DNA from 4 places in the Pseudoduganella sp. UC29_71 genome. Region 2 is predicted to be linked to each of the others. Evidence: predicted binding sites of a transcription regulator. Region 2 holds the regulator's gene; each other region holds the start of a gene.

Region 1 (7,442 bases), 100 kb from region 2:
CGCGCCACCATGGCCGCACACGCCATTGCGCACCGCGCCAATCCGCCCGGCGGCGTGGTCACGCTGTCGATCGGCGCCGCCTTCCTGGCGCCGGACGCCGACCTGGGGCGGGACGAACTCTACCTGCTGGCCGACCAGGCGCTGTACCGCGCCAAGCACCAGGGCCGGGACAGGGTGGCCACTTAGCCCAGCGAATTGGTGTATGCTGCCGACATGAACCAAGACACCGACATCCAGCTCAGCGGCCCGTTCAAGGCCACCGACGGCGCCGGCCGCGCCATCGACATCAAAGCCATCCGCATTTTCGACGAAGGCTACGGCGTCATCGACCTGTACGTGGACCTGGCCGCGCCAGCATCCGACGGCTTGCACAAGGACAAGAAACTGATCGCCGAGATCAGCGCCCGCCTGCGCAGCCTGGGCTACGCCGGGCCGGACCTGGCGCCGGGCGACCCGGTAATCCAGGAAAAGAAACTGATCGTGCTCGACACGCCGGACGAATTCCTGCCCTTCGCCGTGCGCAAGGGCTTCAAGGACCTGACGTCCGAATTCGACGAGTAATTTCTACAGGTAGCGGCTGCTCCAGGCCGCGATCAGGTCGGCCACGTAGACGGCGTCCTCGCGCCGCGTCAGCAAGTGGTCGGCATCATCCAGCGAGACAAAACTTTTCGGGTGGCGTGCCGCCATGAAAATGTCCATCGCGTTGCGCACCGCCACCGTATCGTCGCCCGGCGCGTGCATCACCAGCAAAGCCTTGCGCAGCCCCGCGATATGTTCGCGCAGGCTGTGCCCGCCCACGTCCTCCACGAACTGCTGCTTGATGCGGAACGGCCGCCCCGCCAGCTGCACCTGCGCCTCGCCGTCGGCGGCAATCTGCTCCAGGTGAGCGCTGAACATATTGGTCACGTAAGCCGGCTCGCCCGGCGCGGCGATGGTCACCACCGCCTTCGCCTCCGGCACGCTGACCGCCGCCGCCAGCACCGCCGCGCCGCCCAGGCTGTGGCCGATCAGCAGGTGCGGCGCGGCAAACTTCTCGCGCAGAAAGTCCGCCGCCTCCACCAGGTCGGCCACGTTGGACGAAAAATTGGTGTTCTCGAACTCGCCCTCGCTGGCGCCCAGGCCGGTGAAATCGAACCGCAGCACGGCAATGCCGTGCGCGGTCAGTGCCTGCGCGATGCGGCTGGCGGCGATCACGTCCTTGCCGCAGGTAAAACAATGCGCGAACAGCGCGTAGGCTTTGATGGCGCCGTCCGGCGCGTCCAGGCGCGCCGCCAGGCGGTGGCCGCTGGCGCCGGTGAATTCGTGTCGTTCTGCTCGCATGATGTATTTCCGTGAGTTTTGCCGTGAACACGGCCATACCCGCAGTCTAGCCGAACAAGCCGTGCAGATACCAGCGCGGCTCGGCCTCGCCCTCCTTGGCGCCCAGGCGCTCGCGGAACACCCAGTAGTGCGCGTGGTCGCCGCCTTCGGCGATGAAGTAGTCGCGCGTCTGCCCTTCGCTCCACCAGCCGGCCTCGATGCGTTCGGCGTTCGACACCATGCGCAGCGGCGACATGTAGAACGGCCGGTGGTCGCGCATCAGCAGCGCGATCGGCTTGGGCAGCAGCCAGGCCGGGCGCGGCAGGCTTTGCGGCGGCATGCGCGCATCCACGTCGGCCGGGCGCAGCTTGTCGTGCACCGGCACCCAGGCGTTGGCCAGCTCGGGCCGGTAGTCCGCCTGCGGCGACGCCTTCAGCACATTGTCCGGCCCCAGCCGCGCCACCAGCAGCTCGAACAGGCGCTCGCGGTCTTCCTTGCTGCCGCCCGGCTCCGGAAACAGCGAATCGGTGGGCGGCAGCATGGGCTGCACCTGCGCCGCTTCCAGGCACAGGCCGATCACCGGCGCCACCAGCTCGGTCTTGGCCAGACGTTCCTTGAGCAGGCGCAGCAGGTGCTCGTCGCGCCACGCCGGCTCGGCCAGCGCGATCTCGATGGCCGTGGGCGGGCGCGCCACCTTGCCGCGCTCATGCTCCAGCAGCAGCTTCACGCGCTCCACCGCGAACTGGCGCGCGCACAGCCAGCCCACCATTTGCTGCAGCAGGCGCTGCGCGCCGTGCAGCAGCGCGTCCGCGTGCTCGATGCGGTCGAACAGCTCCAGTTTGGCGCTGAACGTGGGCGGCGCTTCCACCCACTCGTACAGTTCGGGCGCTTCGCCGTGCGCCTCGTCCAGCATGTCCAGCAGCGCGCGTCCGCAGCGGCGCTGCAGGCCCGGGCGCGGCAGGCGCCGCAGGTCGGCCAGCGTCAAACAGCCCATGCCTTCAAACCAGTTGAGGAAGGGCCGCGCCGGCGGCGGCAGGCTGCCGGGCAGCGGCGCCAGGCGCCGCGTCATGGATTCGATGCTCAAGGCACGCCCGCCCCCGCTGCGCGCCAGCAGCCAGGCGCCGCGCGCGGTGGGGGCAACGCTCAGCACGGCGGTAAAACCCAGCGCCCGCATGCTGTCCTTCACCAGCGCGCACAGCTTGCGGATGCCGCCGAACAGGCGCAGGCTGGCGCCGATATCGATCAGCAACGTGGCTTCTTCGGCCACCGCCACCAGCGGCGTGTAGCGCAGCAGCGCCATGGCCACGGCGTGCACCGCCTCCTGCTCGCGCCCGGGCGCGCGCTCGTGCAGCTGCGCGTCCGGCGCCATCAGCAAGGCGCCACCGCGCCGCATGCCCAGCCGCACGCCGGCGGCATGGGCCTGCGGCGACACCGCCAGCACGCCCTCCTGCTCCAGCACCACGCTGCAGCTATCCTCCGACCAGCTGGGGCAGAATACTTCGAGCGGGAGCCGTGGCAGGTAGAGGCCGATCCAGAGACGCATGACGCTGTAGCAAAGAAGGTGGCAGGGGCAGGAACAGCGGCGCGTCGCGCTGCGGTCCCCGGCGTTTGACGAATTCGATGTGGATGCCGCCCGGCGCCGGGCGCAGCGCCAGCCGCAGCGGCGCCGGCGAGGCGTCCTGCGCGGCGGCCAGCGGGCGCATCAGGCAGAACAGGGTGTCGCCGCTTTGCGCCGCCAGGTGCAGCCGGCGCAGGTTTTCACTGCGCATCTGCTGCTGCCACAGCAGCAGCGCGCCGCAGCAGCCGCTGCGCAGCACCTGTTCGGCCGCCCACAGCGCGTCGCCGCTCTTGCCGGTATTGCGTATCCACACCATTTGCGACGGCGGCAGGCCCAGCGCGGCCAGCGCCAGCCCTTGCGGGATTTGCGGCGGCGCCAGCAGCACCACCGGCCGTTTCGAGGCCGCCACCAGCGCCGGGCGCAGCAGGCGGATTTCGCCTATGCCCTGCTGTTGCAGCATCAGCTCGGTGAGCGTGCCCAGCGGCCAGCCGCCGCCCGGCAGTTGCGCCGACAGCGCCGCGTAGCCGGTATCGACGCAGCGCGTGGCGGAGTGCGCCAGCTGCGAGGCCAGCCACAACGACGGATGCAGGCTTTCAGGAGTGGCGGTGGGGGGCATGGCTTTCAATCAAATACTGTACAAATACACAGTACTATTTACTCCCGGTTTTGGCAAGGACTACTTGCGGTTTGTGCCGAAGGGAAAGCTTGCGCATGCTGTAAGATAGACATTGCCACCATACTTTCCGGGCCTCCATGACCACCATCCAGCTTATCGGCGCCATCCTGTTCGGACTGGCGCTGGTGCACACCTTCGCTGCCAAATCCTTCGAGATCCTGGCCCACCGCCACCCGCGCCACGCCGGCCTGCTGCACCTGCTGGGCGAAGTCGAAGTGGTGTTCGGCTTCTGGGCCGCCATCCTGATCGTGGCCATCGCCATCGCGGCCGGCGGCCAGAACGCCATTGCCTACGCCGAGTCGCGCCAGTACACCGAGCCGCTGTTCGTATTCGTGGTGATGGTGGTGGCGGCCTCCTGGCCGGTGCTGAACGCGGTGCAGCGCGCCCTGCAGGCGCTGGCGCGGCTGGCGCCGATGCGCACCGAACTGGCGCTGGCCTGGCTGGGCCTGGCGCTGGTGCCGCTGGCCGGCTCGCTGATCACCGAGCCGGCCGCCATGACCTTGGCCGCGCTCACGCTGGCGCCGCTGGTGTTCCGCGACGGCATGCCGGAACGGCTGAAATACGCCGCACTGGGCGTGCTGTTCGTCAACGTGTCGATCGGCGGCACGCTCACCTCCTACGCCGCGCCGCCGGTGCTGATGGTGGCCGCCACCTGGGGCTGGGACAGCGCCTTCATGGCCAGCCAGTTCGGCTGGAAAGCCACGCTGGCGGTGCTGGTGAACGCCACCGCCATCTGCTTCCTGCTCCAGCGCCACTTGCAACCGCAAGCCGCGCCAGGCGGCATGGACGCCAACGCCAGCGCCGCCGGCGGCAACGGCCCGACGCCGGTGCCAGTGCCGGTGCCGCTATTGGTATCGCTGATCCACCTGGGCTTCCTGGCCGCCGTGGTGCTGCTGGCGCACCACCCGGTGATGTTCCTGGGCCTGTTCCTGCTGTTCCTTGGCTTCACGCAAGCCTACCAGCGCTACCAGCAGCCGCTGATCCTGAAGGAAGGCTTGCTGGTGGGCTTCTTCCTGGCCGGGCTGGTGGTGCTGGGCGGCATGCAGCAATGGTGGCTGCAGCCCATCGTCTCCAGCCTGGCGCCGGTGGCGCTGTTCTTCGGCGCGCTGGGCCTGACCGCCATCACCGACAACGCCGCCCTGACTTACCTCGGTTCGCTGATCGACGGCATGGCGCCACAGGCGCAGTACATGCTGGTGGCCGGCGCGGTGGCCGGCGGCGGCCTGACGGTGATCGCCAACGCGCCCAACCCGGCCGGCGTGTCGCTGCTGCGGCGCGGCTTCCAGGACGAATCCATCGGCGCCGTCGGCCTGCTGCTCGGCGCCCTGCCGCCCACCGCCGTGGCGGCGCTGGCCTTTTTCCTCTGAGACCGCGTCGCAGGCGAACCATATTTAGAACCATATTTATTTGATAAATTTCTTGACTTCAACTCGAAGTGATCCTAAAGTGATATCACTTTGATGTCACAACCACGAGGGAGTCGAGCATGAACGCAGCACATATTCGCCGTGAAACGGCGTTTTCTTCGGTCAGCGGCTATACGGCGGCGGTCGGCGCGCTGGCACTGATCGCCCTGGCAGGCTTCGGCGCGCGCAGCGGCTTGCATCCGCTCCTGTGCGTGACCGCGGGCCTGCTCGGCCTGATCGCTTTCGCCGGGCTGTACATGCTGCAGCCGAACGAGACGGCCATCATCACGCTGTTCGGCAAATACATCGGCACCGACCGCAACGACGGCCTGCGCTGGGCCTTCCCGTTTTACGTCAAGCGCAAGCTGTCGGTGCGCGCGCGTAACTTCAACTGCCCCACGCTGAAGGTCAACGACAAACGCGGCAACCCGGTCGAGATCAGCGCCGCCATCGTCTGGCGCGTGCGCGACACCGCGCAGGCCGTGTTCGAAGTGGACGACTTCGAGCGCTACGTGTCGGTGCAGGCCGAAGCGGCGCTGCGCCACCTGGCTTCGCAATATGCCTACGACGATGGCGAGGATCTGACGGAAGGCGAGACCACGCTGCGCGCCGGCATGGACGTGGTGGCCACCGCACTGAAGACGGAACTGCAGGAGCGCTTCGAAGCGGCCGGCGTGGAAACGCTGGACGCCAAGCTGACCCACCTGGCCTACGCCGCCGAAATCGCGCAGGTGATGCTGCGCCGCCAGCAGGCCGACGCCATCATCAGCGCCCGCTCCAAGATCGTGCACGGCGCCGTCACCATGGTGGAAGCCGCGCTGAAAGGCCTGGCCGAACGCGATATCGTGGAGCTGGACGCCGAGCGCAAGGCGGCCATGGTCAGCAACCTGCTGGTGGTGCTGTGTTCGGACAAGGAGACCCAGCCCATCATCAACACCGGCACCCTGTACAACTAGCGGCAGAACAGCATGGCAAGCCCAGGTAAAAAAGCCTATCCCTTGCGGATCGACCCGGCGCTGTGGGAAGAGATCCAGCGCCTGGCGGCGCGCGACCTGCGCAGCGTGAACGCGGAAATCGAGTTCCTGCTGCGCGAGGGACTGGCGCGCCGGGGCGTGAAGCTCAAGGGGGAAAGCAGTGGCAGCGGCAGCGGCGACGGCCCGGAGCCGGCGGACGGCTAGGCCGGGCCGGCGTGCTCATGCCACCACGCGCCGGTGCTTGGCGAAGAAGTCCAGCATCATCTTGCTGGCGTCCGGACCGGCCTTGGCGTTGAATGACAACGCCGGGTCGCCGCCGCTCCAGGCGTGCTCCAGGTCCGCGATGCGCGCCACGCGCAGCAGCACTTTCCCCTTTGCGCTGTAGTCCCGTATTTCATGCGCATTGCGCGTGAGCCCGCGCCGCGCGCGCTCCACCACCTTCACCTCGGTCCCGGCCGGCAAGCGGTTCAGCAGCAGGCTTTGCTGCACCAGCTGCGCCTGATTGACAGGGCGCACCACCTTGTCGCCCTCGCCCTGGATCAGGATGGTGGGCATGGCCGGGAAGCCGGGCCGCTGCCGCAGCACATTCCGGATGGCGGCGGCGGCTTGCTGGCCGGCGCCGTGCTGCATCACGGTCAGCGCGCCGACGGTGCTGTGGCCGCCGCCATACGCCGGGCCGGAATGCAGGCCCACGGCAGCGATCAGTTCGGGATGGTTCAGCGCCAGGATATTGGCCATGCCCGCGCCGGCCGAAATGCCGCAGGCGTAGATGCGCTTGCGGTCGATGGCGTAGTCGCTGCACACCTTGCCGATGATGGCGGCGATCAACGCGGTGTCGCCGCCGCCTTCCTGCGTGGACTTGTCATACCAGCGCCAGCAGCGGTGCACCTGCGTGCTGGCCAGCTGCTGCGGATAGAGCACCGCATAGCCCTTCTGCTCTGCCAGGCGATTCATGCGCGTGCCTTGCGCAAACTGCGTGGCGCTCTGGTGGCAGCCGTGCAGCATGACGATCAGCGGCAGGCCATGGCGCGCCGCGGCTTGCGGCACATTCTGGGGGAGATAAAGCCAATAGCTCATGGGCTGGCTTGGCACCTGTCCGGCCTGCGGCATTGCAGCAAAATGCGCTGCAAGCCAGCGTCCCGGCAGCACCGAGACATCCGGCCGCGCATGCTGGCGGATCGGCATGCCGTCCGGCGCCGAGGCGACCCGCCGCGCCTGGCCGGCAGCCTTTTTCGGCTTGGGCTTCACGGCCGGCACGCCGAACAATTGGGTCATTAACTTCTGCTGCGACTTGCCTGCGCGGGTAATGCTGCGCAGCAATCGTGCGCCAAAGATGGGCTTGGCCATGCGACACTCCTGCTCGATATGTTGCAGTGCAATATACCGAACGCAGGACATCCCATCGGTGCGCCAGCGCACCGGATGGCAGATTAAACTTCCGTACCGAATGCAGCAGTAACCGCCATGCGCGGGGAAAACAGGGTGGCCGGCAGGTGGGACTGCGTTGGCCGCCCTGCCGCGCACCCTAC
Region 2 (7,442 bases):
TGCGCCATGGCGTTCAGATAGGCCATGCCGCCCACCTCGTCCGCCTTGCCCAGCATGGACAGCGCTTCGAACACGGTCAGCACGTCGGCCGGCTTGGAGCCGTTGATCAGGCGGACGATCTGTTCGAAGATGATGCGGTGATCATAGCGGTAGAAGTCGTCGGGATTCATGAAATCCGCGATACGGTCGAACGCGGCATTGTCGCGCAGCAGGCCGCCGATGACGGACTGTTCTGCTTCGATGGAATGCGGCGGAATGCGTAGCGAATCTACCTGTGGATCGGAGGGGGTGTTCATGGCGCGAATTATACCTGCTTCGGTGCAAGGGCAAAAAATAAAAAAGCCGGGCAAGCCCGGCTTTTTTATATGTACAACAGTCTAGCTGTAGATTTCTCTACAACAAAACTTAGGCAGCTTCGCCAACGACGGCAACGGTCACGTCGACCACGACGTCGGTGTGCAGCGATACCGAAACGGCGTGCTCGCCGGTGACTTTCAGCGGGCCGTTAGGCATGCGCACGGCAGCCTTTTCAACAGCGAAACCAGCTTTGGTCAGCGCTTCGGCGATGTCGAAGTTGGTCACGGAGCCGAACAGACGGCCGTCCACGCCAGCTTTTTGCGAAACGGTCACGGTCATGCCGTTCAGTTTCTCGCCTTGGGCTTGAGCAGCAGCCAGCTTAACGGCAGCAGCTTTTTCCAGTTCAGCGCGCTTGGCTTCGAATTCAGCCACAGCGGCGGTGGTGGCGCGGCGGGCCAGCTTTTGCGGGATCAGGAAGTTACGTGCGTAGCCGTCCTTGACCTTAACCACGTCGCCCAGGTTGCCGACGTTAACAACTTTTTCCAACAGAATGATTTGCATAGTTCTCTCCAGTTTCTAATCTGACGGCGCTAATTAAGCGTGGTGCAGATCGGTGTACGGCAGCAGGGCCAGGTAGCGAGCGCGCTTGATCGCGGTGTCAACTTGACGCTGGTAGTGCGCCTTGGTACCGGTCAGGCGTGCTGGCATGATCTTGCCGTTTTCCTGGACGAAATCTTTCAGCGTGTCTACGTCTTTGTAGTCCACTTGCTCAACGTTTGCAGCGGTGAAGCGGCAGAACTTCTTACGTTTGAACAGTGGGTTCTGTTGCTTGCGCTTTTCTTTCAGCTTGAGCTTGTTTTTGTCGAACTTTTTACCGAATGCCATTTTAGGCTCCTGTATCTAATAAACTAAAATCAATGATGTGAAACACCAGGCTTCTGCTATTGCGGTTTTTCCTGGCCAGGAATCCTGTGAACTGATAGACACCGCCCAGTGGCGCCGCTTCGAACCGTTTTGCCAGGTCGCCTGCCGCGAGGGCCGGGACTTCGAATTCGGTGAGGCGGGCAATGCCTGCCTCCATCTGCTGCGAACTGTGCTGCAAGACTGCAGTGACAATCGGCATGCCGGCCGGGGTGTACCTGATGGTGTCCCGTTCGGTGATGAGGGCGGTTACCTGTAGCTGGTTCAGTTCAGATCCTGGTCAATACTCAACAGGGCGATTAGGCCGCTGCAGCTGCTTGGGCTTCGGCGCGATGGCTCTTGGCCGCGTCTTCACGTTGTACCGACTTCATCATCGGCGAAGGAGCGGTTTCCGCTTTCTTCATTTTCACGGTCAGGTGACGCAGCACGGCATCATTGAATTTGAATGCGGTTTCCAGCTCGACCAGGGTCTCGTTGTCGCACTCGATGTTCATGCAGATGTAGTGTGCTTTAGCCAGTTTCTGGATCGAGTAAGCCATTTGACGGCGGCCCCAATCTTCCACGCGATGTACGTTACCGCCGCGCGAGGTCACGCTGGCTTTGTAACGTTCGATCATCGCGGGCACTTGCTCGCTTTGGTCCGGATGGACGATAAATACGATTTCATAGTGACGCATGAAAACTCCCTTAAGGACTGTGAATATAGCCCACCCCGGCGTCAAGACGGGTGTGGGAAGAGGTAAGCCCGCGACTATAGCGCCTTTCCGCTGAAAAATCAAGCAACAGCCCGCCTTGATCCGCCGCAAAGCCGCCCGCCCCGGCCGCGGGCATGCTACAGTCCATGGACCAGCCCGCCGACGACTACGACACGCCATGGAAAGACGCCGTGATGCGCTATTTCCGCGAATTCATGGCGTTTTACTTTCCGCAGGCCCACGACACCATCGACTGGCGCCAGCCGCCCAGCTTCCTTGACCAGGAATTGGCGCAGGTAGTGCGCGACGCCCGCCTCGGCCGGCGCCGGCTGGACAAGCTGGTGCGTGTGACCGGCAGGGATGGCGAAGCCAGGACTCTGTACATCCACATCGAGATCCAGCGCAGCCGGGAACGAGATTTTGCCGAGCGTATTTTCACCTACCACTACCGGCTCTACGACCGATTCCACAGCCCTGTCAGCACGCTGGTCATCCTGGCTGATCCGAATCCGGGCTGGCGGCCCGATTGCTACCGCTACGATACCCACGGATGCGAGACCAGCATCATCTTCCCCGTCGTCAAGCTGCTGGACTTCTGGCCGCATCTGGACCGGTTATTGACCAGTCACAATGTTTTTGCCCTGCTGACGGCCGCCCATTTGATGACGCTGCGCACGCGCGGACAGGACCAACAGCGCTTCGAATTCAAGGCCATGCTGACCGCCCTGCTGTACGAGCGGGACTGGAACGCGCAGCGCGTGCTCGATTTATTCAATGTACTAGACTGGATGATGAAGATCCCCGGCCACCTGCAAGACCGGCTGGCCGAACGGATCGATGAACTGAACAGGAGTAAGGAAATGCCATTTGAAAACCTCATGATGAAGATGGCCAGGGAAAAGGCCCGCAAAGAGGGGCTGCAGGAAGGCCGGGAGGAAGGCCGGGAGCAAGGCCGGGAGGAAGGCCGGCGCGCGGTCGTGCACAAATTGCTGCAGCTGCGATTCGGGCCGCTTCCGCAGCACGCGGAACAATTCCTCGCCCAGGCACAGCCGGCGGAATTAACGGCCCTGGAAGACAAAATTCTGCTGGCAGCCAGCCTGGGCGAGCTGATTCAACCGAAACACTGAAAATATTTCGCTCACTTCAACAAAATCCCTTGCATTAGCGCTCACACTGTACAAAAATACAGTCTGTCTATATCCACAGCTCTCAGAGCGAAAAAGCACCATGATCAAGCTCACCGCACGCCAGGAACAAATCCTTAATCTGATCAAGGATGCCATCGACAATACCGGCTTCCCGCCCACCCGCGCCGAGATCGCCAACGAGCTGGGCTTCAAGTCGGCCAATGCCGCCGAGGAGCACCTGCAAGCGCTGGCGCGCAAGGGCGCCATCGAAATCGCGGCCGGCACCTCGCGCGGCATTCGCCTGCTGGGCGCGCACGCCGAATCGGCGGCCACCAAGGTCGCGCAAGCGGCCGCTGCCGCCGCGTCCAATATGATGTCGCTGCCGCTGATCGGCCGCGTCGCCGCCGGTTCCCCCATCCTGGCCCAGGAAAACCTGGAAACCAGCTACAGCGTGGACCCTGCCCTGTTCTCGGCCAAACCCGACTTCCTGCTGAAGGTGCGCGGCGAATCGATGCGCGACGTCGGCATCATGGACGGCGACCTGCTGGCCGTGAAAAAAGTCGACAGCGCAAAGAACGGCCAGATCGTCGTGGCCCGCATCGGCAGCGAAGTAACGGTCAAGCGCTACAAGAAGACCGGCTCGACCATCGAGTTGTTTCCTGAAAATCCGGATTTCAAAGTAATCACCGTCGATCCGGAAGCGGAAGAGTTCGCGCTGGAAGGCCTGGCGGTTGGACTGCTGCGCAGCTGGCACTGAGCGCGGAGAACGGCATGGGCGTATTCAAACTCTACGGAAACTGCGAGTCTGGCCACAGCTACAAGGTGAAACTGGCCATGGAAGTGGCCCAGGTGCCGCATGCGTATGAAGAGATTGATCTGCGCCTGGAGCGCGCCGAGCGCCCCGAACCGTTCCGCAGCCTGGCCAAATACGGCGAAGTGCCGCTGCTGGTGCATGACGGCCAGCCCTATGTGCAATCGAACGCCATCCTGCTGCACCTGGCGGAACACCTGCAGGCGTTCGGCGGAGAGAGCCGTCAGCGCCTGGAGCGCGTGCGCGAATGGCTGTTCTGGGAAGCGAACCGCATCGGATTTTCGATGGCGCACCTGCGCTACGGCCAGAAGTTCGATCCGGCAGCCTATGCCGGCACCGTGCTGCCCTGGTTCCGCAACCGTTTCAACGCCGATATCGAACGCCTGGACGACGAACTGTCCGACGGCCGCGCCTTCCTGCTCGACGATCACGTCAGCATGGCCGACTTTTCCATCTGCGGCTATATGTACTGGCCCGAGCAGGCCAACGTCAGCTACCCGCCGCGCGTGCAGGCCTGGCTGGACCGCATCGCAGCCCTGCCAGGCTGGCGCCATCCCTACAAGATGGAAAGCGCACAACCCTGGTAATTACTTGCCCGGCAGCGAAGTTGTCGTGGAACGCGTGCGGCCCATGTCCGACTCGTACATATTGCGCATGCGGTCCCGTTCCATCTGGTCGAACTTGGCACGCTGCTCCTTCTGGCGCGCCGATTCCTGCTTGACGAACTCACTGGTTTTGTCGGTCCACGCCGCGTTGGCGGCAACGATGCCGTCCGCCTTGCCTTTGGCGGCGGCAATCACCGTGCCGTAAGCCTGGTCCATGCGCGCACTGGCCTCGCTCCATTCAGTTTCATTCATCAGCTTGGCCACATCGGCAGGAATAGCCTTGCCCGGCGGCTGCATGGCGCTCATGTTCTGCACAAAGCCGTTGTAGCACTCCATCCAGCTGGCAATGCTGCCGGAAACCGCCTTGATGTCGGCATTGGTGGTCGAGACGGCGGGGATGACGGGGTCCACGCAATGGAATTTGTCCAGCGCCAAGTCGGCGCCGTCGTACTTGTTGACGTAATACTCGATGTCCGCCTTGCGCAGCACGCGCTCTTTCATGACGCCCAGCGCCGCCGCCGCGCCCTGGTGGCCGGCGCCGGCCGCTTTGGCGAACCATGTCCCCGCCGTGGCGTCGCTGGCGGGAACGCCCTCGCCATACCAATACATTTCACCCAGATGGAACTGAGCCTCGCTGTTGCCGGTGGCGGCCAGCTCCGTGTACAGCTTCAGCGCCTGGGCATACAACTTGGCTTCCAGCAGCTTGTTGGCGTCCGCCAGCGGGTCCGCCAACGCAGCGGCCGCCAGCGCGGCGAACATGACGCCCAATACGTATCTCTTCATCCGTCCGCTCCAAGAAGTTTGGAAAAAGACATCATATACGCACCACCAACAAACACAACCAAAAAGAAACTAATTAGCAGGCTTCCAGCGCGCAGCCGAAGTCTTCCAGCAGATCCGCCGTGTCTTCAATGCCGACCGACACGCGTATCAGCGACTCCGCAATCCCCATCGAGGCGCGGCGCTCCGCGCCCATCTCGTAGAAGATGGTGTGCGCCACCGGGATGATCAGCGTGCGCGTATCCCCCAGGTTCGACGCCGGAATCGCCAGCTTCAGGCGGTTCAGGAAATCGAAGCAGTCGATGCCGTCCTTCAGCTCGAAACTCAGCAGCGAGCCGTGCGCGCGGAACAGTTCCGCCGAGATGGCGTGCTGCGGGTGCGACTCCAGGCCCGGGTAGTACACTGCCGCCACCCGCTCGTCCGATTCCAGCAGCTCTGCCAGCGCCTTGGCGTTGGCGCAGGTGCGCTCCATGCGCAGCGCCAGCGTCTCGGCGCCCACCGCGATGTGGTGCGCCGCCTCCGGCCCCAGCGACGCGCCGAAGTCGCGCAAGCCCTTGGCGCGGATCTGCGTGATCCCCCATTGCGCCGGCGCCGCCTTCTTGTAGTTCTCGAAGATGTTGGGGAACTGAGTCCAGTCGTAGGCGCCGGTGTCGGTCAGGCTGCCGCCCAGGGCGTTGCCGTGGCCGCAGATCGACTTGGTCAGCGCGTTGACGACAAGGCCGGCATTGACCGCCTTGGGCTGGAACAGGTAAGGCGTGGTCATCGTGTTGTCCACGATGTAGAGGATGCCGCGCTCCTTGCACAGCTCGCCGATCCGCTTCAGGTCCGCCACCTGCGTGCGCGGGTTGGCGATGGTTTCAACGAACACGATGCGGGTATTCGGCCGGATGGCCGCCGCCACGTTGGCCACCTCGGTGGCGTCGACGAAATCGACCGCCACGCCCTGCCCGGCCACGGTCTGCCACAGCGAGTTGGTGTTCCCGAACAGGAAGGACGACGACACCACGTGGTCGCCCGCGCGCAGCAGCGCCTGGAACACGGCGCCGATGGCGCCCATGCCGGTGGCGAAGCACAGCGTCGCCACGCCCTGCTCCATCTTGTTCACCTTGTCTTCCAGCGCGGAGACGGTCGGATTGCCTTGGCGGCCGTAGCGGAAGCCCGGCTCCTTGCCCTGGAATACCGATGCCAGCTGGCGCGCGTCGCCGTAGCCGAAGGCCACCGAGGTGTGCACCGGCTTGTGCAGCGAGCCGTGCTCGATGCCCTTCTGGCGGTCGTTGTGCAGGATGGTGGTGGTGAAACCGTAATTTTTCTTTTCTGTCATGATCTCGGGTCAAAAAAAAGCCCGGCGCCGTCAGGCACCGGGCTGCGACATCAGCCTTCGGCGGTCGCTGCGTTCAAATTCAACTGAGTCCGGCCGGTATCCTCCGCCGCTGCCGGCTTCGGGTTGTGGCGGTTGTATTCCAGCTTGTCCAGGTAGTCCGGCGACACGTCGCCGGTGACGTAGATGCCGTCGAAGCAGGAGGCCTCGAACTTGGTCAGCTTGGGATTGACGTCGGTGATGGACTGCTTCAGCGCGTCGATGTCCTGGTACACCAGGTAGTCGGCCGTGATTTCCTTGCACACTTCCTCGGTGGTGCGGCCGTAGGCAATCAGCTCGTCGCGCGTCGGCATGTCGATGCCGTACACGTTCGGGTAGATCACCGGCGGCGCGGCGGACGCGAAGATCACTTTCTTGGCGCCGGAATCGCGCGCCATCTGCACGATCTCGCGCGAGGTGGTGCCGCGCACGATGGAATCGTCCACCAGCAGCACGTTCTTGCCCTTGAACTCGTGTGGAATCGCGTTCAGCTTCTGGCGCACGGATTTCTTGCGCGCCGCCTGGCCCGGCATGATGAAGGTGCGGCCGATATAGCGGTTCTTGATGAAGCCTTCGCGGTATTCCACGCCCAGGCGCAGCGCCAGCTGGATGGCCGCAGGACGCGAGGAGTCCGGAATCGGCATCACCACGTCGATTTCGCCGTCCGGGATTTCGCGCTTGATCTTGTCGGCCAGGTACTCGCCCATTTTCAGGCGGGTGGCGTACACGGATGCGCCGTCGATCACGGAATCCGGACGGGCCAGGTAGACGAATTCGAACACGCAAGGATTGAGCTGCGGATTGTCGGCGCACTGGCGCGCGTGCAGTTTCTTGTCGGCGTCGATGAAG
Region 3 (7,442 bases), 1.0 Mb from region 2:
TGTCGGCAGGCTTGGTGGAGGCGGCGTAGGCGGCGATGAAGGCCACCGCCAGCAGCAGCAGCTTGGAAATGGTGACGCGCTTTTGCGTGGACGCGTTGGGGTCGACGATGCGGTAGTAGATGTCGTGCGACAGCGCGTTGGAAATGGCCAGCAGCAGGCCGTCCGCCGTGGACAGCGCGGCAGCCAGGCCGCCCGCCGCCACCAGGCCGGAAATCACATAGGGCAGGCCGGCGATCTCCGGTGTGGCCAGCACCAGCACGTCGCCGTCGATGGCGATTTCGGCCAGCTGCACGATGCCGTCGCGGTTCACGTCGGCGATGCTGATGAGCGGATTGAGCTTGTCCACATTGGCCCAGTAGGATACCCAGGTCGGCAGTTTCGCGAACTCGCTGCCCACCATGGCGGTGTAGACGTCGAACTTCACCAGCACCGCCAGCGCCGGAATGGTGAGGTAGATCAGCAGGATGAAGAACAGGGTCCAGAACACCGACACCCGCGTCTCGTGCACGGACGGCGTGGTGTAGGAGCGCATCAGGATGTGGGGCAGGGCGGCCGTGCCCACCATCAGGCAGAACACCAGCGCCAGGAAGTTGTTGCGCTTGCTGTCCGACTGCGCCCGGTCCGGCGCCGGGAACGGTTCGGCGTGCGGCGTGGGCGGCGCGGCGCGGCGCAGGTTGTAGGCGCGCGCGGCGTCCCAGGCGGCGGCCGCTTCCTCCACGGTTTTCGGATAGTTGATCAGCGCTTTTTCCGCCGCGCGGATTTCCAGCAAGGTGGCGTTGCGCTGCTTGACCGCGTCCAGCCGGCGCTGCGCCTCCACGCGGCCGGCGTCCCAGCTGGCCGGCAGGCCGTCCAGCTTCTGGCCGTAGTCGTCGGCGCGCTGCAGGAAGATGGCGCGCACTTCGCGTTCCTTGGGATCGATCGCCAGGCTGGCTTCGCGCGCCCCCAGCGTGGGCAAGAGCTTGCCGTAGGCCACTTGCGGGATGGGGTTGCCGCTGTGCTTGGCTGACAGCCACATGGCCGGCAGCAGGAAGGCCACCAGGATGATGATGTACTGCGCCACCTGGGTCCAGGTGATGGCGCGCATGCCGCCCAGGAAGGAGCACACCAGGATGGAGGCCAGGCCGAGGAAGATGCCGACCGAGAAATCCACGCCGGTGAAGCGCGAGGCGATCAGGCCCACCGCGTAGATCTGCGCCACCACGTAGGTGAAGGAGACGATGATGGTGGCCGCCACCGCCATGATGCGCACGTAGCGCCCGTGGTGCGGGCCGCCGTAGCGCGCGGCCAGGAAGTCGGGAATGGTGTACTGGCTGAACTTGCGCAGATAGGGCGCGATCAGCAGCGCCACCAGGCAGTAGCCGCCGGTCCAGCCCATGATGTAGGCCAGGCCGTCGAAGCCGTGCAGGTACAGGGTGCCGGCCAGGCTGATGAAGCTGGCCGCCGAGATCCAGTCGGCCGCGGTGGCCATGCCGTTGAACATGGCCGGCACGCGCCGCCCGGCCACGTAGTATTCGGCCACGTTGGAGGTGCGGCTGACCAGGCCGATGGCGGCGTACAGCGTGATGGTGGCCAGCATGAACAGATAGCCTATCCACACGCGCGGCATGCCCTCCTTTTCCAGCACCGCCAGCGCCACCAGGAAGCCGGCGAAGCAGGCCGAGAACATCAGGTAGTAGCGCGACAGGCGCCTGAAGTAGCCGGGCTTGGCGTTCATGCGCGCTCCCCGTCCGGCGCGGCCGGCGCCGAGGCGGCAAACTGCTGGTCCAGCCAGCGCATGCGCCAGGCGTAGATGCCGATGATGGCCAGGTACACCAGCGAGGCGCCCTGCGCCGCCAGGTAGAACGACAGCGGCCAGCCGAACAGCATCATGCCGGTCAGCTCGCGCGCGAAGAACACCGCGCAGAAGCTGGTGGCCAGCCATAGCAGCAGCAGGGCGGCGGTGATGCGGCGCGTCTTGCGCCAGTGGCGGGCGCGGCGCGCTTGCAGGGGGCTGTCCGCCGTGCCGGGTGCGCCGGCCGCGTTGATGTGCTTATCCATAGTAGAGCTGGTCCTGCTCGGGTTCGTCGTCGGGCGCGCGCAGCGGGAAGGTCAGGCGGAACAGGCTGCCGGGCAGCTTGGCGTTGTTGCTGCGCGGGTTGCTGAAGATGTCGATGTCGGCGCCGTGCTGCTGCGCGATCTCGCGCACGATGGCCAGCCCCAGCCCGCTGCCTTCGGCGCTGCTGCCCAGGATGCGGTAGAAGCGCTCGAACACGTGGGTGCGCTCGGCCGGCGGGATGCCGGGGCCGGTGTCCTCCACCTCCACCACGCCTTCCTGCCCGGAGCGCCGCACGCGCACCGTCACCGAGCCGCCGGCCGGCGTGTAGCGCAGCGCATTGTCGATCAGGTTGGACAGCGCCTCGCGCAGCATGGTGGGGTTGCCCTCGATCGGCACTTCGCCGTCAGACGGCGCTTCGAAGCCCAGGTCGATGCGGTAATTGAAGGAGGCCGGCACCCAGTCGCGCACGGCGCTGCGCGCCAGCTCGGCCAGATCCACCGGCAGCAGCGCCGCGCCGGCCTGCGGCTGGTTCTCGGCGCGCGCCAGGGCCAGCAGCTGGTTCACCAGCCGCGTGGCGGACTCCGAGCTTTTCGCCAGCTGCTCCAGCGAGCGGTGGATTTCGCCCTGGTCGGTCTGGCGCAGCGCCAGTTCGGACTGCATGCGCATGCCGGCCAGCGGCGTTTTCATCTGGTGCGCCGCGTCGGCGATGAAGCGCTTCTGCATCTCGATCGACAGCGACAGCCGCGCCAGCATCTCGTTGAGCGAGCGCACCAGCGGCGTGATCTCCTCCGGCACCTGGCGCGAATCGATGGGACTCAGGTCGTCCGAGCTGCGCGCGCGGATGCGCTCCTGCAGCTGGGCCAGCGGGGACAGGCCCCGGGCCAGCGCGAACCAGACCAGGGCCAGCACGATGGGCAGCACGATGAACTGCGGCAGGATCACGCCCTTGATGATTTCATTGGCCAGCTTGGCGCGCTTTTCCAGCGTCTCGGCCACCTGCACCAGCGCCAGCCGCGTGTCCTCGGCGCCCTGGTCTTCCAGCGCCACCCAGGAATAGGCGATGCGGATCGGCGTGCCGTGCATATTGCCGTTGCGGAACTGCACCAGGCCGGGCTTGGCCTTGTCCTCGTCCGGCGGCGCGGACAGGTCGCGGTCGCCGTCCGCGACGGCGCCGTTGGGGCCGGCGATCTGGAAGTACACGCTGTCCACGTCGTCCGCGCGCAGGATGTCGCGCGCCGAGCCGGGCAGGCGCGGCGCCAGCTTGCCGTTCACTTCATGGATCTGCTGCGCCAGCACGGTCACGCTGTCTTCCAGCGCGTGGTCGAAAGGCTGGTTGGCGATGGACTTGGCCACCAGGTAGGTGATCGCGATGCTCATCGGCCACAGCAGCAGCAGCGGCGCCAGCATCCAGTCCAGGATTTCGCCGAACAGCGAGTGCTGGATATCGTCTTCCCTGGCGCCGCCGGCCGGCTCCCGCCAGGACAGGTCTTCCTCGTCCTGGCCTAGATCCTTGTCCATGGCGGTCCCGGCGTCGCGTTCGTTCACGGCTTACTTGGCTTCGCCGCGCGGCGTGTCGCTGTACTTTTCCAGGCAGTAGCCCAGGCCGCGCACGGTGGCGATGCGCACGCCGCCCACTTCGATCTTCTTGCGCAGCCGGTGCACATACACTTCGATGGCGTTGTTGCTCACTTCCTCGCCCCATTCGCACAGGTGGTCCACCAGCTGTTCCTTGGACACCAGGCGCCCGGTGCGCGCCAGCAGGATTTCCAGCAGGCCCAGTTCGCGCGCCGACAGGTCCAGCATCTGGTCGTTGATATAGGCCGAGCGGCCCACCTGGTCGTAGCTCAGCGGGCCGTGCTTGATGATGGTCGAGCCGCCGCCCTGGCCGCGCCGGGTCAGCGCGCGCACCCGCGCCTCCAGCTCGGACAGCGCGAACGGCTTGGCCATGTAGTCGTCCGCGCCCAGGTCCAGGCCGTTCACGCGCTGCTCGATGGAATCGGCGGCCGTGAGAATCAGCACCGGCAGCAGCGAGGAGCGCGCGCGCAGGCGGCGCAGCACTTCCAGCCCGGACAGCTTGGGCAGGCCCAGGTCCAGGATCAGCAGGTCGAATTCCTGCGTGGACAGGGCGGTGTCCGCCTCCTGGCCGTTCTTCACGCAGTCGATCGCATAACCGGACTGGCGCAGCGAACGGGTCAGCCCGTCGGCCAGTACGCTGTCGTCCTCGGCAAGTAAAATACGCATAATGTCACCCGGCTTCAGAAGCTTCCATTGTGTTTCATTTCACTTAACATGGCTAGTTTTTGATCGGCGTCAAACTTCTGAAAACAATGCTTGCAAAAAGCACTGGTTTTTTATACAGTACCACCTGTACAGACTAATCACTTGCCGAAAGATCAATCATGGACGACAAAAAAGGCGCAGTACCCGCCGGCGAAAAAGCCAAGGCGCTTGCAGCAGCACTGGCTCAAATTGAAAAGCAGTTCGGCAAGGGTTCCGTCATGCGCATGGACGCCAGCGCCCCCATCGAAGAAGTGCAGGTGGTCTCCACCGGCTCGCTGGGCCTGGACATCGCACTGGGCGTGGGCGGCCTGCCGCGCGGCCGCGTGGTGGAAATCTACGGTCCGGAATCGTCGGGTAAAACCACGCTGACGCTGCAAACCATCGCCGAAATGCAGAAACTGGGCGGCACCTGCGCCTTCATCGACGCCGAACACGCGCTGGACGTGGGCTACGCGCAGAAGCTGGGCGTGAACCTGCACGAGCTGCTGATCTCGCAGCCGGACACCGGCGAACAGGCCCTGGAAATCTGCGACGCGCTGGTGCGCTCCGGTTCCGTGGACATGGTGGTGGTCGACTCCGTGGCCGCGCTGACGCCGCGCGCCGAGATCGAAGGCGACATGGGCGACTCGCTGCCGGGCCTGCAAGCCCGTCTGATGTCGCAGGCGCTGCGCAAGCTGACCGGCTCCATCAACCGCACCAACACCCTGGTCATCTTCATCAACCAGATCCGCATGAAGATCGGCGTGATGTTCGGTTCGCCGGAGACCACCACCGGCGGCAACGCGCTGAAGTTCTACGCCTCCGTGCGCCTGGACATCCGCCGCACCGGCTCCATCAAGTCGGGCGACGAGGTGATCGGCAACGAAACCAAGGTCAAGGTCGTCAAGAACAAGATCGCGCCGCCGTTCAAGGAAGCGCACTTCGACATCCTGTACGGCGCCGGCACCTCGCGCGAAGGCGAGATCATCGACCTGGGTGTGGAAGCGAAGATCGTCGAGAAATCCGGCAGCTGGTACAGCTATAACGGCGAGCGCATCGGCCAGGGCAAGGACAACGCCCGCACCTTCCTGGTGGAGCGTCCCGAGCTGGCGCACGAAATCGAAAACAAGGTGCGCGCCTCGCTGGGCGTGCGCGAACTGCCGGGCCTGGGCGCCGAACCTGCACCCAAGCTCAAAGCGGTAGAGTAAGCTGGCAGTTGGCGGATTACGCGCCTGCGGCGCTAATCCGCCTACGATGCGATACGATCGTCGTCGTCGTTGCCGTAGGGCGGGTTAGGCGCAGAGCGCCGTAACCCGCCGAGCCCGCGTCCTGCCCTATCACCATGCCCCTCCCACCCCTCAGCCTCAAAGCCCGCGCGCTGCGCCTGCTGTCCACGCGCGAGCACAGCCGCATGGAACTGGCGCGCAAGCTGGCGCGCCACGCGCAAGAGGGCGACGACGTCGAAGCGCTGCTGGACTTCCTCGAAAAAAACAACTGGCTGTCCGAAGAACGCTTCTCCGAATCCCTGGTCCACCGCCGCTCGGCGCGCTACGGCAACGCCCGCATCGTGGCCGAGCTGCAGCAGCATGGCATCAAGGGCGAGGCGCTGAGCGAACTGAAGGCCGGCCTGGCCGAAGACGAGACTGCGCGCTGCTGCGAAGTATGGCGCCGCAAGTTCGGCACCCTGCCGCAGGACGCCCAGGAACGCAGCAAGCAAATGCGCTTCCTGCTGCAGCGCGGCTTCTCCCAGAAGGCCATCCAGGCCGCTATGAAAGGCGTCGATCTCGACGAATTCTGAGGCCTGCGCGCAAGCGCAAAACTCCCTGCGGCGGCTAATAATTTGCCACTACTTGTTATATGCCACGTCGCAAGTCGCGCCGGGGTGTGCTACACTTTTGGGGTTTTTGCAGCACCGCGGGTGCGGTGGTTGTCCGTAGAAGCTGCGGCAACGTGCTTTCTTGTTAAGAGAAATGTGCAAGGCTGCTTACTAATTTTTGCCGCGCGAGCGGCATCGGTCTTATGTCCCTGTCAACTCCAGTCTCCCGACGTGCGCTGCGGCACACGCGCGCCATAGACATCCAAGCGTTCGCGCGCGACGATGGCCTGTGGGATCTTGACGCCCATATCACCGACATCAAAGTTTAACGCCACCAAGCTCGCCTCCGGCGTGCGCGAAGGCGGTATGCCCCTGCACGACCTCTCCTTACGCATTACGGTAGACCGCCAACTGAATATCGTTGCCGCCGAAGCCGTCTCTGACGCGGTTCCCTATCCCGGTTTCTGCAACACCATCGGCCCCGCCTACGCGGCCCTGGTGGGACTGAACCTGATGAAGGGATTCCGGCATGAACTCAAGCAGCGCCTGCATGGCATCGCCGGCTGCACCCATCTGACGGAACTGGCCCAGATCCTGCCAACGGCGGCAGTCCAGGCCTTCGCCAATGATGTCTGGCCGACGCATGATGCGGCTAGCGACAACGTTCCGCACGAAAAGCCTTTCCAGCTCGACAAATGCCACGCCCTCCGCACCGACGGCGGGGCCGTGGCGCAGTTTTACCCGCGCTGGGTAGCGAAATCCGAGCTGGCCTAGCGCACGCAGCACAAAATCGTTTCTTACTTTACATAATCGCAACTTTACATATCAGTAAATCAGAAGGGAAGCCAGCATGAAAATCCATGAGTATCAGGGCAAAGAAATCCTCCGAAAATTCGGAGTGACGGTTCCGCGCGGTATCCCGTGCCTGTCCGTAGACGAAGCAGTCAAAGCTGCTGAGACGCTGGGCGGCTCGGTTTGGGTAGTCAAGGCGCAGATCCATGCTGGCGGCCGCGGCAAAGGCGGCGGCGTGAAAGTGGCCAAGTCGCTGGAACAAGTCAAGGAATACGCCAACCAGATCATGGGCATGCAGCTGGTAACCCACCAGACCAGCGCCGAAGGCCAGAAAGTGCGCCGCCTGCTGATCGAAGAAGGCGCGGACATCAAGAAAGAACTGTACGTATCCCTGGTCACCGACCGTGTCACCCAGCGCGTCGTGCTGATGGCTTCCTCCGAAGGCGGCATGGACATCGAAGAAGTGGCCGAGTCCCACCCGGAACTGATCCACACCATCGCCATCGATCCAGCCGTCGGCCTGACCGACGCTGAAGCGGC
Region 4 (7,442 bases), 1.4 Mb from region 2:
CATTGGCCGCTTGCGCAATGTAGTAGTCACGCGCGGCGACCTGGTCGTTCCACCAGCCTGCCTCCAGGCGTTCGGGCCCATCGATGATTTTTAGCGGGCTGACATAGAACGGACGCTCGTCACGCATCAGCAGCCTGATAGGCTTTGGCAAAAGCCAGAAGGGCCGGCCCTCCAGAATTTCTTCGATCTGTGTTTTCGGACGTTTCGCCGTCGCCGGCATCCACGCGTTGCACACCTCGGGCCGGTAGTCCTCCAGGTCGGCGGGCACCAGCACATTGTCAGCGCCCAGCCTGGCCGTCAACAGCTCAAGCAGGCGTGCGTAGTCCTGCGGTGATCCGCCGGGTTCAGGGAACAGGCTTGCGTTTGGCGGCAGCATCGATTCAATCTTCACCGCATCGAGCCGCAGTGCGATCACGGGCCGTTCTAATATTGTTTTTGCCAGGCGCTCCTTGAGCAGGCGTAACAGATGGGCCTCGTGCCATACCGGCTCGGCGAGTGCCACCTCCAGTACCGTTGGCGCGATCGCGCAATGACCGCGCTCATGCTCCAGGGCGAGCGTGAATACCCGCACAGCACGTTGCAGCGAGGCGAGCCAGCCAACGAGTTGCAGGATGAGTCCGGTGGCGCCGTGCAGCAGCGCTTCGGCGTTCTCAACACGGTCGAAGGTTTCGATGCGGGCGGAGAAATGCAGGGGCGGCTTGATCCATTCGTGCATCTCGGGCGCTTCGCCGTAGGCGCGGTCCAGCGCCGCCAAGAGCTCCTTGCTGGTGCGACGAAGAAGACCCGCACGCGGAAGCCTTCGCAAGGCACCGATCCGCTTGGCGCCGATGTCGCTCAGCCAATCATGGAACGTGACAGCGGCCGGCACCAGAGCGCATGGCAGCAAGTCCAGCCGTTGCTGCATGGTCGCCACGGACAGGACGCGGCGGCGGAACACGACACTTTTCATCCGGGCGCTACGGGCGAGCAGCCATGCGCCCTCAGCCGTTGGGGCCGCCCCGAGCCGCACGGTAAAGCCCAGCGCTTCGATGCTTTTCGTCACACGTGCGCATAAAGCGTGGGGACCGCGAAAGAGCGCGAGGCTCGCACTGACCTCCAACAGCACCGAGAAATCCGGTTGAAACGTGACTTCCGGCGTGTACTGCATCATCGCGGTAGCGATGGCATTCAGGGCAAGGTCCTCTTTGGCAAGGTCGCGTTCAAGAATAGCCGTATCCGGCGATACAGCCATCACGCCTCCGCTGCGCATGCCAAGCTTCACACCCGTCTGGCTGGCTTCCATCGACATGGATACGACTATACCTTTGTCGGTTACTGCATACAGCCCCGGCTCAGACCAACAAGGGCGCAGCGACTCGAGTGGGAGAAGTGGCAGGTGTGCGCTGAGCAGGAGTTTCATGTTCTTTGTCCCACAGCTGGCGACCAGCGGGCATATCAATCAGGGGTACGAAAATAGGGGATTCACAATGCGGGCCCCGTCGCTTGATGATGTCCACCGAGATGCCACCGAGCGCGGGCCGCAGCGCAAGACGCAGCGGTGAAGGGGACGCGTCGGCGGCCGCAGTCAGTGGTCGAACCAGCCATAGCCAGGTATCCGTGGACTGCGCGGCCAGGTTGAGGCGCCGCAGTGCTTCGGGGCGCACGTTCGACTGCCAAAGCACAACGCCACCGCAACTTCCGTTCTTCAGGATTTGCTCCGCTGACCAGAGCGCATCTGCCGAGTTCTGAGGGCGAAGCCAAAGTACGTTCTGTTCATTCATCCGCCACGACCGGCATGCCATCGCGTGGGGAAGATACGGCGGCTGTATCAAGGCGACCCTGTGTTGTCGAGACAGCGACGCCAGTGTGGGCTTCAGCAACTGCATCTCGCCGATACCGTGTTGCTGGACCAGCAATTCGACGAGTGCCGACCTCGGCCACCCGTCGTTGGGCAACTGGCTATCCAGAACGGGATGGCCGGTTGTGGTCGTCGTGGCACGAGATACGGCAAGTTCGCTTGCACGCCACACGCTAGAACGCACAGCTAGGTCCAGAGCAACTTGAGCAACAGGTGCAACGGTAAGTGGTGGAACAAGCATGATAACTCCGATACTGTGTTTTTATACAGTCTTTTGTGAAGTATAGTCGGCTAGCTGGCCAACTAGCAAGAGGATTTTCATTGCATAAAAGTAATTCCCCGAGCATCATCTTTGCTTAGGACCGGCGAGCGAGCTCCACGCGTGTGGTGCCCAGCAGAATCTGCTCAGATTGCGCGGCTGACAAAAATGCTGCTGCTGGGGCCACATCCGACAAGCGCGGTGTAGGCGCTGGCCCGTGCCACGCTGCACCTGAACTGGAAGATCGCCGCTTACAATTTGCAGCGCCTTTGCTACCTGAAGGAGGTCAAGTTCGAGGCGTTCTGACGCCCGAAGTCCACCTGCCCTTCCGGAACAAGCCACGCATACATCAAATGGGCGTTGAATGCTCCGTTGAACTCCATCAACGGCTCACCGGATACCGTCGCCGGCATGCTCGTCGCTGATTTTCCAGTAATTCGCGGTGCCCAACAGTTGACGGCTCATTGCCGCAAGCGGCGCCTCGGCGCGACTATTGGCCGCAGGATGTGAGTATTCGAGAGAATATTTGTGAGAGGCTCTGCTAGAATCTTTTGCAATATTGGCACATGCCATAGCCTCGGAACATCACTCATGGTCGAGTTCGATTTTGCGGCATTGCGGAACCCCGAAATGCTGCTATTACACCTGCGCCACGAGCCGGAGTCGGTGCCCGCTATTGCACAAGCCCTGACTGGGCTGCGTGGCAAGACGGCGACGATAGATGGCCAGGCCCAGTGTGCTTGGCACGCGGTATTTAATCAGATTCAGGCCACAGGGCAGCATCGACGCAGAGGCGAAGCGACACTGCACACGCTGGCAGTGCTCGCCGCCGAGATGAACTTGTGGCGCAATGCAGCCGGACTGTTTTTTCAGTTGCTGCAGCTTGAACAAGAAGCGCTGGTGCGTAGCGCCTTGCAGTTCAATCTCGGCGTCGCCTACCTGCACTGCGGGGCGTACCGCGCGGCGGCGCGATATCTGCATCGTGCCGCCGCAGTCCCATACATCGATGTAAAACAAAGCCCTGCACGATCCCGGCTGCTTCGGCTCGCTGAACTTTCGTCCCAGTGCCGGGCACTATTGGGTTCCCAGCGCATCCGCCTGGCAGAGGGTAGTGCCGCTGTCACAGCGTCTCCCTGCGCGCTCAGCGCGACACTGTTTGGTAGCCATCACGCGCTCGCTCTCTGGCGCTTGCAACGTGATCCCGAACTGGCACGGCGCGCCGGAGTTGATTGCCTGTCCAGTATTGCGGCTGCAGAAATTTGGATCGGCGATGCGCGTGCGCACCAAACGGTGCTGGCCATAATGCATCCCGTCTGTGGCCTGATTGGCGTCGCCGCGCTTCTTGTTCCGCTGCTGGAGATCATGCACAACGCGGGCGCTGCGCGGTTCTATTTCTGGATAGGCAGCGACTTTCAAGGCCAGGGGTTTGGTACCCAGGCCATGGAACTTTTGTACCTCGTGGCCCTGCGCCAGGGAATTCGGCATTTATTTAGCACCGTGCATGTCGACAATCTCGGCTCCCGGCGCGTTCTGGAGAAATGCGGTGGCCGCGCCCTGGCATTTGGGTTAATGGGCGCTCGCCCGGGGCATTGCTTCTTTCATGTGGGAGACGATCAAGGCGACGCAGCTCTGCACGCCTGCCTGGCCGAACTGCTGGCCGCGAACCAAGCGAATGAGCAGCTGCTGCCGTATATGGCCGAACGGCGTGATCAGCATCCGGATGCCGCCGATGGGGTTCCATGCTAATCGTGCGCCAAACACAGCTGGTGGCCCTGGGACGGGTGTCCGAGGAGCAGGCGATCGACGAGCTCTGCCACCATTTGAACACCTACTACCCCCAGCTGACGGCCAGTTTGTCGTCAGCTCAACAACGCACGCTGGTGCAATCCGTAATGCAACTAGCTGCAAGCTATAAGTTGCGTAGCCAGCGCGATATCTGCCGCTTTCTTAACCTGGCTGCGACATATGGCTCGTCGTTCAACAGCGATCCCCAATTGGGATGGATGCTCGCCTGCCTGGTCGATCATGGAGTTGATCGTCCTTCAGATCGCCTGGATCTCCTGATTCGACAATGCCAGCACCGGAACGCCATGGCAGAACTAAGCGATCAGCAACGTGCGCTGTTTGACCGGACGGCCCAGCAGGCCTACGCCGCCAGGGAACTTGAATATGCCGAAGCCTGGTTGAGCAGGGAGTTGCATCTCCCGCCCCCTATCGTCGCATGAGCCACCCTACCTTCCCGGAGCAGGCATGACTTTAGGCGACGCAGATCAAGCCGCGCAACGACAGCAGTCGCGGGTACCTGGGGCTGCGGTTCAGCCGTGTCCGCTCGTGCGCGTCCGCATCCGGGTACGGATCATCGGCGAGGATGCTGAGGGTTTGGATGGGATCGCCGCTGTGCTAAGCAGTCCGGATGGGCACGAACTGCGTTCGCGCACTGGACCCGATGGTGTCTGCCTTTTCGATGGGCTGGATCCGGGCATTTATCAGCTCGGTCTGCCGTTGCTGGACCAGGACGCGTGGCAGGTATTGTCGCTCGCCCAGCTGGCGCCTCAGGAAGCACGCAGCGATATCCTGGCTGACTGGAAGCCAGCGATGCCCGCCGATCTGGGTGCGCCGGTCCAGCATAAGATAGTTGATGGCGAGTGCGGTTCGATGTTGGCCTATCGGCATGGCCTGCTTCCCACCACAGTTTGGGAGCATGAAGCCAATACAGCGCTGCGCGACAGCCGCGAGAGCCTTTATATCCTGGCGGCGGGGGACTTGCTCACCGTCCCCGCACGGCGCCCGCGCATGGCCGAAGTCGCTGCCGGCAGCGATGTGACACTAAGGCGCCTGGGCGTGCCCGAGCGCTTGCGTATCCGATTCCTGTCCTTTGACGACTCGCCACGCGCGGGCCTGTCCTATCTCCTGACCGTGGAAAGCGAAAGCGGCGCAGTGGTCCCTGTTCGCAGCGGGCTAACGGACGAGGATGGCTTTGTTGACGCCGGCATACCGCCCGACGCCGTTACCGCAGAAATCGTACTCGGGTACGGCAATCAGCGGGAGACGCATCGGTTTGCACTTGGTAAAGCCGCGCCGATCACCACGGTGCAAGGCTGGCAGACCAGACTGGCGAACCTTGGCTACTACACCGGCGATCACAGCGGCGTGCTTAACCCCGGAACCAAGCTGGCCATCGCACAATTTCAGCGCGACCGTGCCTTGCCACCGAGCGGAGAAATGGATGGCCCAACCGCCGCGTCGCTGGCCGCATTTTCGTTGTCCTGATTTTTCTTGATCCATCCGATGCGAGCGACGGAACTCTAATGGCAACCCCAAGCACTCTCAAGTCGCCGGATAGGCTGTACAAGTCGTCCAGCAGCGATTTAGGCCCCCTCTCGCTTCAAACGCAGTCTCCTGCAAAGGGCGTAGGTCGTTGGGAGCCATCAACTGTCAAAGTCGCAAAAAGCCATTTGCGCGTCATGTGCTGGAATGTGATTGACGTTGGCGGCGGCATCGGCGGCATTTGGAAGCCTTTGCCTGATATGGAGCGGTTTGACGGACCGAACGCTGAGCGTTATGAGAAGTGGCGGGCACATCAGCTGTCATTGACCTCCAGCGATAGAGGTCCGCTCCGAGGGGGAATGGATGGCGACCTGGAGAAAAATTGGTTGAGGTGGTTGCACCTCGCCGACCTCGCGCGACACATCGTCACCTGCGACGCGCATGTCACCGTGCTGTTGGAAATTCTGACCAGCAACAAAGGAGGTGGGGCCTTTGATCCGACAACTGCGAACAACCGGATGGCGCTTGAGGTCCTGATTGGTATTGCGGAAGGCAGTCGCTTCGGCGCGGTCCAGGCGAAGTTAGAAGACTATCTCGTGCGGTTGGATGAGAAAATTGAGAGGGAGCGCCATTATTATCTCGAAGATTTTTACATTAATGAGAAACCGTGCCGTATAAGCGAGGCCAGGGAAATGCTGAAAGATGATCTGGCGTCGTTCTATAAGCAGAGATTGACGGAGCTGAGAACCGAGGGGAAGGGACTTGGCGAGAAGCTTCCTCCTGCATCAAGTACTGGAGCCGTGCTATACGATTTTCACGCCATGTTATTCTCCAATGACGTGAAAGATTGCGCGGCCAAACTCATGAACTTCATGAAAGTAATGAATCCGGATACAGTCACCAGCAGCAACTCCACCGTGACCTCGCCCAGTTCAGTTGCCATGGTGGACACAGATGAGGTAGAGTATGGCTTGCAGGTACTTGAGTCTCTCAACAAGATACTCGCGGAAGTCTACCTTGACCCGGAATGGAAATTCATCGCGGCAGACGATGCGCAGGGCGAAACGATCGCCGTTTGCGTGCGCAAAAGTTGGACACTTCATGGCGACATCGTCAAGCATGGCACGGGTGACAAGTATCGTCCCATGTATCAGTTTTCGCTGACCAACGGTACTCACCAAGCGGTCGTACACGCTGCCCATGCTCCCGCGCCTAGCCATCTTCCCGAGTCTTGTGGCTGGTATGCGACCCAGGGCAAGCGCGTGCGGGCCGCACGGGAGGTGGATACGACATCCGTGTTGCACGTCATGTGCGGCGACTTCAATCTCGACGACACCGAGCCCGCGGCACAGGCGATTCAATCCACTTTCTTTGCCGGTATGCTCCCCCCGCTTGAACAGCATAAGAATATGCTGAGCTCCTTTGCCTTGACAGAGAAGTTGAGTGATCTCAGACAGCAAAAAATAGCAAAAGAGAGGGCTGAACTAGCCGGACTAAGCGGGCGCCGAGTCTTCGCATGTGCATACGACAAGGCCCTATTGGTGGGGCTGCCCAAAGTCGGATTTACCTGCACTTACAACATGGATATAGCGCCAACCTGGAAAACACTCGACGACGGTCGCCGCTATAGCGACCACGCCTGGGTAGTCGGCGACTATGAATTTTTCGAGGGTATAGCTGACATGCTGCCGATGGACCGCGACTGGGTAGGTAATCTGCCGGGCACAAGCGTGCCCAGCCCATCCAGCATCTCAAGCACAACAACCCCGAGCAGTACTGGCACGCTATCGCTATCCAGCAGGACCATCTCGCTCAATCGGTCAAGTACACGATCGTCGGACATCTCGAGTACATCAAGTACATCGAGCACCGCGCAAGGCCCGGACCCCGAACGTAAACTAGCAGAGGTCGCAAAGAGTGAAACATCCACCGACTAGGCCGAACTCAAAATGAGGGCCAAATTCCTTCCATTCCAAGGTGTCGACTTAGCGCGGAGCCGATACGATTATCGCATCAAGTCCCAATGCAAGTATTCATCGGGAGGTGCACACCATGACTACCGCCTACGTTTCAATCGAC

Evidence for each region. Region 2 encodes LexA, which represses DNA repair genes until DNA is damaged. Its sites were predicted from a motif close to ACTGTATNNNNATACAGT; they were not measured.
Region 1: a site for LexA is predicted at 3,489-3,506, ahead of imuA (translesion DNA synthesis-associated protein ImuA). Genes of this name have one in related genera too.
Region 3: a site for LexA is predicted at 4,378-4,395, ahead of recA (recombinase RecA). Genes of this name have one in related genera too.
Region 4: a site for LexA is predicted at 2,091-2,108, ahead of imuA (translesion DNA synthesis-associated protein ImuA). Genes of this name have one in related genera too.

The regions. Positions count from the first base shown of each region.
Region 1 covers NZ_CP170549.1:4,422,423-4,429,864, forward strand. The annotation lists gene ACFJI2_RS19595 (sensor domain-containing diguanylate cyclase) at 1-186, shown strand, start outside; gene ACFJI2_RS19600 (hypothetical protein) at 214-561, shown strand; gene ACFJI2_RS19605 (alpha/beta hydrolase family protein) at 565-1,320, opposite strand; gene ACFJI2_RS19610 (Y-family DNA polymerase) at 1,367-2,842, opposite strand; gene imuA (translesion DNA synthesis-associated protein ImuA) at 2,769-3,473, opposite strand; gene ACFJI2_RS19620 (putative Na+/H+ antiporter) at 3,611-4,900, shown strand; gene ACFJI2_RS19625 (SPFH domain-containing protein) at 5,020-5,895, shown strand; gene ACFJI2_RS19630 (hypothetical protein) at 5,908-6,117, shown strand; gene ACFJI2_RS19635 (alpha/beta hydrolase family esterase) at 6,133-7,260, opposite strand.
Region 2 covers NZ_CP170549.1:4,321,301-4,328,742, forward strand. The annotation lists gene ACFJI2_RS19135 (replicative DNA helicase) at 1-296, opposite strand, end outside; gene rplI (50S ribosomal protein L9) at 406-858, opposite strand; gene rpsR (30S ribosomal protein S18) at 892-1,182, opposite strand; gene priB (primosomal replication protein N) at 1,184-1,486, opposite strand; gene rpsF (30S ribosomal protein S6) at 1,518-1,895, opposite strand; gene ACFJI2_RS19160 (DUF4351 domain-containing protein) at 2,060-3,040, shown strand; gene lexA (transcriptional repressor LexA) at 3,141-3,797, shown strand; gene ACFJI2_RS19170 (glutathione S-transferase family protein) at 3,812-4,438, shown strand; gene ACFJI2_RS19175 (sel1 repeat family protein) at 4,439-5,239, opposite strand; gene ACFJI2_RS19180 (cystathionine gamma-synthase family protein) at 5,313-6,557, opposite strand; gene purF (amidophosphoribosyltransferase) at 6,608-7,442, opposite strand, start outside.
Region 3 covers NZ_CP170549.1:5,338,679-5,346,120, reverse strand. The annotation lists gene ACFJI2_RS23740 (sodium:solute symporter family protein) at 1-1,714, opposite strand, end outside; gene ACFJI2_RS23735 (DUF4212 domain-containing protein) at 1,711-2,037, opposite strand; gene ACFJI2_RS23730 (sensor histidine kinase) at 2,030-3,553, opposite strand; gene ACFJI2_RS23725 (response regulator transcription factor) at 3,584-4,276, opposite strand; gene recA (recombinase RecA) at 4,435-5,502, shown strand; gene recX (recombination regulator RecX) at 5,637-6,092, shown strand; gene ACFJI2_RS23710 (DUF2889 domain-containing protein) at 6,477-6,884, shown strand; gene sucC (ADP-forming succinate--CoA ligase subunit beta) at 6,961-7,442, shown strand, end outside.
Region 4 covers NZ_CP170549.1:2,879,108-2,886,549, reverse strand. The annotation lists gene ACFJI2_RS12600 (Y-family DNA polymerase) at 1-1,399, opposite strand, end outside; gene imuA (translesion DNA synthesis-associated protein ImuA) at 1,332-2,078, opposite strand; gene ACFJI2_RS12590 (GNAT family N-acetyltransferase) at 2,688-3,842, shown strand; gene ACFJI2_RS12585 (hypothetical protein) at 3,836-4,321, shown strand; gene ACFJI2_RS12580 (peptidoglycan-binding protein) at 4,347-5,366, shown strand; gene ACFJI2_RS12575 (hypothetical protein) at 5,405-7,300, shown strand; gene ACFJI2_RS12570 (hypothetical protein) at 7,416-7,442, shown strand, end outside.